2 regions of the Spongiimicrobium salis genome follow, and region 1 is predicted to be linked to the other one. Evidence: riboswitches for the same ligand, from Rfam matches in the RefSeq annotation. Region 1 holds a riboswitch; the other holds the start of a gene.
The links. A riboswitch is a leader RNA that binds a small molecule or an ion and turns the genes downstream of it on or off. The one in region 1 is predicted to bind cobalamin.

Region 1 (3,417 bases):
TACGGATGAATCCCGAAGCAGACCTTTGGTCACCGAGATTTGGTATCCCACTCTGGATACCTTAAAAGTGCAGGCTTCCAGTGAAGGAAATAAAGCCCTGTTTAAGCCTATGGCCACAATTCCAAATGCGAGTATCCCAGACCAAAAATTTCCACTCATACTAGTGTCACATGGAACAGGAGGGAATCGATTTTCGCTCACTTGGCTTATAGAACGTATGGTAAAAAAGGGTTATATCGTAGTTTCCCTAGACCATTATGGGAATTCCACTTTTAATAAAATACCAAGAGAGTTTGTCAAATGGTGGGAAAGGGCCATTGACGTGCAATTTGTCTTGACCAATGTACTCCAAGATGCGGAAATTGGAAGTAAAATTGACGCGTCTAGAATTGGGGGAGTAGGGCACTCCTTAGGAGGCTACACCCATATAGCGTTGGCAGGGGGGTATGTGGATCGTGCGGACAGATCTGATGATGCTGAAACAAATAATGAAAGACAATTGCCTCCGGAGTTTCCCGAAATGGATGAAGAAATAGATTTTGACACCGATAGCCTCATTGTTGCTTCTTATACTAAGTATAAGGATCTTGTGAAGGATGAAAGAATCAAAGCTTTTTTTGTCATGGCTCCTGCCATTGGTTTTGGATTTCATTCCAAGGAACAAACGAAAGACATTAGTACACCCGTCTATATTGTAGCCGGCAAAGGCGACCGGAATACCCCGCCGGAGAACAATGCCTTAAAATACCATAATTTAATTGCGACCAGCACCTTGCACATGTTTGGGGAAAATGTTGGACATTATGTCTTTCTCAATGAAGCTACTGCCTTCGGGAAAGAGGTGGCACCGGCCATTACAGTGGATAGGGAAGGGGTAGACCGAAAACAAATTCACGATGAGACTGTGGCATTGGCACTGCAATTTTTCGACAAAAACATGCAGGACTAAAAATGATGGCTGAAGAATACTAAAATTGCAGAAAAAAAGACAAGATACCTTAAGGATTATGTAATTTAGCATTGGATAAGGATATGGAGTTTTTATCCAACGAAAAAGGTTGCACTTAAGGTGCATTAATAGGGAATTTGGTGAAAATCCAAAGCTGTCGCGCAACTGTGAGTAACGTATTGCGTATGCACGTACAAATCCACTGTTTATATAAAGAATGGGAAGGAGTGTGCATACGGTTATAAGTCAGGAGACCTGCCCTTTTCGTCAAGGCAATGCTTTCGCGATTTGAAGCTAAAGGTCAGTAGACAGTTTCCCATAGAGTAAATCCTGCTTGCTCCAAAGTGGAAACCTTCTTCTCTAGCTTTATGCATCGCTCAGGTGTTCCCGCAAATCCAAAACTTTTACGAGACCATTAAAAGGAAGAGAATGACTACAGAAGAACGAATCAAAGCGAGCGAAACACGAATATTTAAAGCGGTGTTTCCCAATACTACGAACCATTACGATACTTTATTTGGAGGTACGGCGATGCATTTAATGGATGAGGCCGCCTTTATTACGGCTACACGATTTAGCCGCCAACGTATGGTCACGGTAAGTAGCGACCGAATAGATTTTTCCAAGCCTATTCCTGCAGGGACCATCGTGGAATTGTTTGGAAAGGTCGTGCATATCGGGAACACGAGCTTAAAAGTAAGAGTAGAGATTTTTATAGAACAGATGTATTCCGAACATCGCGAAAAAGCAGTGAGTGGTGTCTTTACTTTTGTGGCTATTGATGTAGAGAAAAACCCCGTAAAAATTCTTAATTAATACGATGTTGGTGAGATAGAAACATCTCTAGAGCTTTCCTGATCTTAGCTCAGGAATTTGAGAGGGAGCAGCTTCTGATTTCATCAAATACCGTATTTTAGATTTAAAATTGGAGTACGTTGATCTATTCAAATCCAAAAAAATGAAGAAAACGATTCTTTTTATGGGACTATTGACCCTTAGTTTTGGTAACATTTGGGCTCAAAAAAAATATGAGAGAGAATATCGAATTTCTTCAAATAAAGTGCCGCCAAGTGCTTTGCAGTTTGTGGCCGATATTAGATTTTCCAAAACCGTAAAATGGTATAGGGAACAGGGCCTTGAGACAACTACGATTGAAGCAAAAACAAAACATAAAGGAAACAGGTATAGTATAGAATTTACCAAAGAGGGGGTTTTGGAGGATATTGAATACCTTATACAATGGAACGATATTCCAGCATCCACGCAGTCCAAGATCACTAATTTTTTAAAAGAAAAGCATCAGAAAACCAAACTTCAAAAAATTCAACGGCAATATACCGGAGATAGGGCAGATATGCTCCGTCTTATGAAAGGAGAGGTCTCCGATGATATCATCACCATTAAATATGAAATCGTGTTAAAAGCAAGAACTAAAGGCGCTTATGAAACCATTGAATATTTGTTTTCGGAAAATGGAGCTGTGGAACGGAAGTCGGTCATTGTACTAAAAAACACGGATAATCTTGAATTTTAAGATGAAAAGAATCTTAGGTATCCTTTTTTTTTGTGCCTGGGTGTCCGGAAATGCGCAAAGCAATTATCAGTTTGGAATTCTTCCTAGTCTAAATCTAAATAAAAAGTTGGAGAAAGATTGGAAGCTCAATCTTAAGATAGAATCCCGTCAATTGCTAAAAGAAGGCAATTTTGGTGAAGGGACAGATTTTGATTTTGAGTATCTCCTTACCGATATCGCTTTTATAGCAGCAAAGAAAGTGGGATTACACCATAACCTAGCCGCAGGATATCAAATTCGTTTTCGGGAAGGAACACTTTTTCATAGAACGATACAACAATATACTACAGTACATAGCTATTCAGGGTTGCGTTTGGCGCATCGTATTGCTGCAGATCAGACGTTTTCAGAAATAACTTCTCCTGAATACCGCTTTAGATATCGCCTTACTGCAATACTGCCCTTAAGTGGAAAGGAGTTGGACACCAAGGAATGGTATGTAAAAATAAATAATGAGTATTTACATGCTTTTCAAAGCAGCGTCTACGATTTAGAGTTGAGGTTAGTACCTTTTTTGGGGTATGTATTCACCGATAGCAATAAAGTGGAGTTTGGATTGGATTACCGAATAAACTCCTTTTTAAACGGGCCTTCCAGTCATCGTTTTTGGTGGACCGTAAATTGGTTCGTGACCCTATAATGGGATAGAAGTGTTTGATCCTATTGAATATCCTGTCGTAAAAGAATGGTTTCTTTGGCAACAAATTCTTTAAAGTTTTCTTCAGAAGGATGTCCTAGGTAGGGAGCGTGAAAATGATTGGCTGTTGCATTTCTCCAAATCATGGCATAGGTCATGCCGCTACTGCGAATAGCTTTATATAGGCGTTCCGTCCACCAATCGTTTTGGGTTACATTTTCCAATCCGGTTTCGGTCAAAGCAAAAAGCATATTTTTT
Region 2 (3,417 bases), on a different contig from region 1:
GCCATCATGGCAATTTCAAAGCCTCCGTAGGTCGCCAAAACTTCCAAAGGGGATATGGGATCATGCTGTCGCTGTGCAGCAGCTAGAATTTCCTTTTTTAAGGTAATTCCTTCCTTTTGCAATCCCGTACCCGCACCTACGCATTCTTCTAGGGGGATCGCTGTATAGCATTGCATCAGTAGGGAAGCCGCAGAAGTGTTGCCGATACCCATTTCCCCAAAACCTATGGTATTACATCCTTTTTGCTGAATTTCATGTACTAAACCCCCGCCTTTTTTCATAGCAAGGGAACATTGTTCAGCGGTCATAGCGGGCTCATTTGCATAATTTTTTGTGCCGTAGGCGATTTTAGCATCCACAAGACCTACAACTCCTTTAAAATTATGATTTACTCCTGCATCTACGACTGTTAAAGCCACATCATTGCGCTTGCAGAATGAATTGATAGCCGCGCCTCCGTTCAGAAAGTTCAAAACCATCTGAGCGGTAACTTCTTGGGGATAGGGATTTACTTTTCCTTCTTTGGCTATCCCATGATCTCCGGCAAAAACAATGATATGGGGCATTTTTATGCTAGGAGTATCGGTTTGCTGAATCAATCCAATTTGTAAAGCAATAGCCTCTAACTGTCCCAAAGCACCAATAGGCTTTGTTTTATGATCTATTTTATGTTGAATACCTGCCGCCAATTGTTTTGAAAGCGGGGTGCTTTTTAGGTCCATGTTTATTCTTTAAGGGTTAGAGGTATGCCAGATACCATTAAAATGGCTTTAGTGGCATGTTTTGCAATATGTTGGTTCATCCAACCTTGTAATTCGGTGAATTTTCTGCCTATTTCGGTAGCAGCATGTACGCCCATCCCAATTTCATTGGAGATGATAATAATGTTAGCCTTTATAGAGAGCAGTTGATCAAATTCATAGGTGGCCAAAGCCAGGGCTTTTTCAACATCATTTTTGGTGTCTACAAAGAAATTGGTGAGCCATAGGGTGACACAGTCAATAACCACGGTATCGTTCTCTTCAATGTTTTTTTGTAGTTCTTTTTCTTCTTCAATGGAAGTCCATCGTGCATCCCGATCGGCAATGTGGCGATCAATACGCTTCCTGTGATCGGCATCCCAAACACGGGAAGTGGCAATATATTTGGGAGTATCGGAAAGCTGCAATGCCAGATTTTGGGCATAACGGCTTTTGCCCGAACGTTCTCCTCCTGTAATATAGTAAATCATATTTTTTATTTGACTCGATAATCGAGATGTCCACCAAATCGCCATAAAGCCTGTTGTTCCCACGCTTAGATCGAAATAGTGTGTATTTTTTATAATCTTTTCACGGGCCCGGCCGAGGGAGATTTCATCTTTGAAATGCGGTTCAATATTAGCCTTTTTTTTCAAAAGAGACCGAAAATTATTAAAATCAAATAAAAGAACTACATTTGCAGCGAATTTTGGTTGCTGTCATTTTTTAGATGATAGTATTAAAAGGGAATCTAGTGATTTGAACCTGTATTTCAGAAAGTCTAGAGCTGTTCCCGCAACTGTAAGTTTGAATCAAATGTATTTTTGATTCCTCATTTTTTTTGAGCTGTTATTTTCTTCATAAAGCCACTGCCATAAGGTGGGAAGGCAAGATAGCAGAAAACAAGCCAGGAGACCTGCCAAATTCAAAAATAGAATAGTAAACTTTCGGGATAAAAGTTTAGTATGAAGACACGCATACTATTTCCCGTTTATCGATTTAAACGAAAATGAACAAAAAATTTTTAGGATTGTGCGCCGCTTCTTTGGTGTACGCAAATGCTTTGGCACAGGAAAAACAAACCGATTCCATTATTGTTACCGAATTGGATGAGGTTGTGGTGAGTGATTCCCGCTTTCAATTGAAAAGGGAAAATTCAGGAAAGACCGTAATCAAAATCACGGCAAAAGAATTGGCACAAAGCCAAGGAAAGACGGTGGTTGACATCATTAACAGAAAAAGTGGAATAGAAGTCAATGGAAGCCGTGGCCGTAATGGGGTGACCTTAGGGGTTTTTGCCCGTGGGGGTCGTGGCCGTCAAACCTTGATCATCATTGACGGTGTTCAGGTCTCAGATCCCGCTTCTTTTTCTTCGGAATATGACCTTCGCTTGTTGCCCGTTTCTACCATTGAATCCATTGAAATTATAAAGGGAGCTGCCAGTACTTTGTATGGAACTAACGCAGCCACGGCAGTAATCAATATTACTACCAAGAAAGCTTCCAAGAAAAAAATTGCGGCTACCTTCCAATCTAGTATTGGCACGAATCAAACTGCTGAGGATCAGAACTACAATTTATCTGATTTTTCCAATAGTGCACAAATCAATGGAACACTAGGGAAATTTACCTATGCCACAAGCTTCTCCAATACCTATACGGATGGTATTTCGGCCGTGTTAACTGCAGATAACCAGGAGGATAGTTACTCCAGAATTAATACGGATGTACGTTTAGGGTATCAATTCACAAAGAATTTTAATGTACAGATTTTTGGAAACCACAGTAAAGTAGATGCTGAGTTCGACGAATCTTTTGGGTTTTTAGATGCCGATAACCTTACGCGCATTGAACAATTGAGAACGGGGCTTTCATCAGAATATACTTATGAAAATGGTTCTTTACACCTGAATACGGGATATTCTACCTATGATACAGAATTTATTTCACAGTTCCCAAGTACTTCAGAATCCAAGAACTTGGTAGTAGATCTATATAACAAATACAACTTTGACAACACCTTCTATTTGATTGCTGGTGTGAACTATATTGACAATCAAATTGAATTGACGGAAACCGAAGATTTTAATATTATTGATCCCTATGCCAATGTGGTTTATGTTTCCCCTTTTGGTCTAAATATCAATGCTGGGGCGCGACTCAACAATCACTCCGAATATGGAAGTAATTTTATCTTTAATGTAAACCCTTCCTTTACCTTTAAAACAGAAGAAGGGTATTTTAAGGTATTGACCTCCTATGCCACTTCCTATATCACACCTTCTTTGAACCAGTTATTCGGGAATTTTGGACCTAATCCAGATTTAGAGCCGGAAGACGACCGGACCATAGAAGGAGGATTGGAATATAAGAATTCCAATAAGCTTCGCGCAAGTGCTTTGTACTTCAATAGGAAAGAAGAAAATTTCGTCTTCTTTGACAATACCGCTTTCGGGTTTTTAAATGCAGAGGATACTATAGATGCACAAGGTGTTGAGGTTGAGGTGGATTGGAATCCGGCAGACGAACTTCAGTTCAGCGCCAATTATACCTTCACAGAACGTAAAGGCGACAATGCAATTCGTATTCCAAAACATAAGATCAATGCAACATTGGCCTACGATTTTTCCAATAGAACCAATGCTTCTTTGGCCTATACCTATACCGGGGATCGTTCG

Region 2: linked by a shared signal. The riboswitch ahead of ACEXOE_RS19990 (TonB-dependent receptor plug domain-containing protein) and the one ahead of ACEXOE_RS02015 (acyl-CoA thioesterase) in region 1 are both predicted to bind cobalamin.

The regions. Positions count from the first base shown of each region.
Region 1 covers NZ_JBHEQA010000001.1:428,453-431,869, reverse strand. Annotated here, with positions in the region: gene ACEXOE_RS02020 (alpha/beta hydrolase family protein) at 1-949, shown strand, start outside; cobalamin riboswitch at 1,039-1,226, shown strand; gene ACEXOE_RS02015 (acyl-CoA thioesterase) at 1,379-1,765, shown strand; gene ACEXOE_RS02010 (hypothetical protein) at 1,908-2,483, shown strand; gene ACEXOE_RS02005 (DUF2490 domain-containing protein) at 2,485-3,162, shown strand; gene ACEXOE_RS02000 (glycoside hydrolase family 26 protein) at 3,183-3,417, opposite strand, start outside.
Region 2 covers NZ_JBHEQA010000005.1:266,026-269,442, forward strand. Annotated here, with positions in the region: gene cobT (nicotinate-nucleotide--dimethylbenzimidazole phosphoribosyltransferase) at 1-722, opposite strand, end outside; gene ACEXOE_RS19985 (bifunctional adenosylcobinamide kinase/adenosylcobinamide-phosphate guanylyltransferase) at 725-1,231, opposite strand; cobalamin riboswitch at 1,434-1,678, shown strand; gene ACEXOE_RS19990 (TonB-dependent receptor plug domain-containing protein) at 1,750-3,417, shown strand, end outside.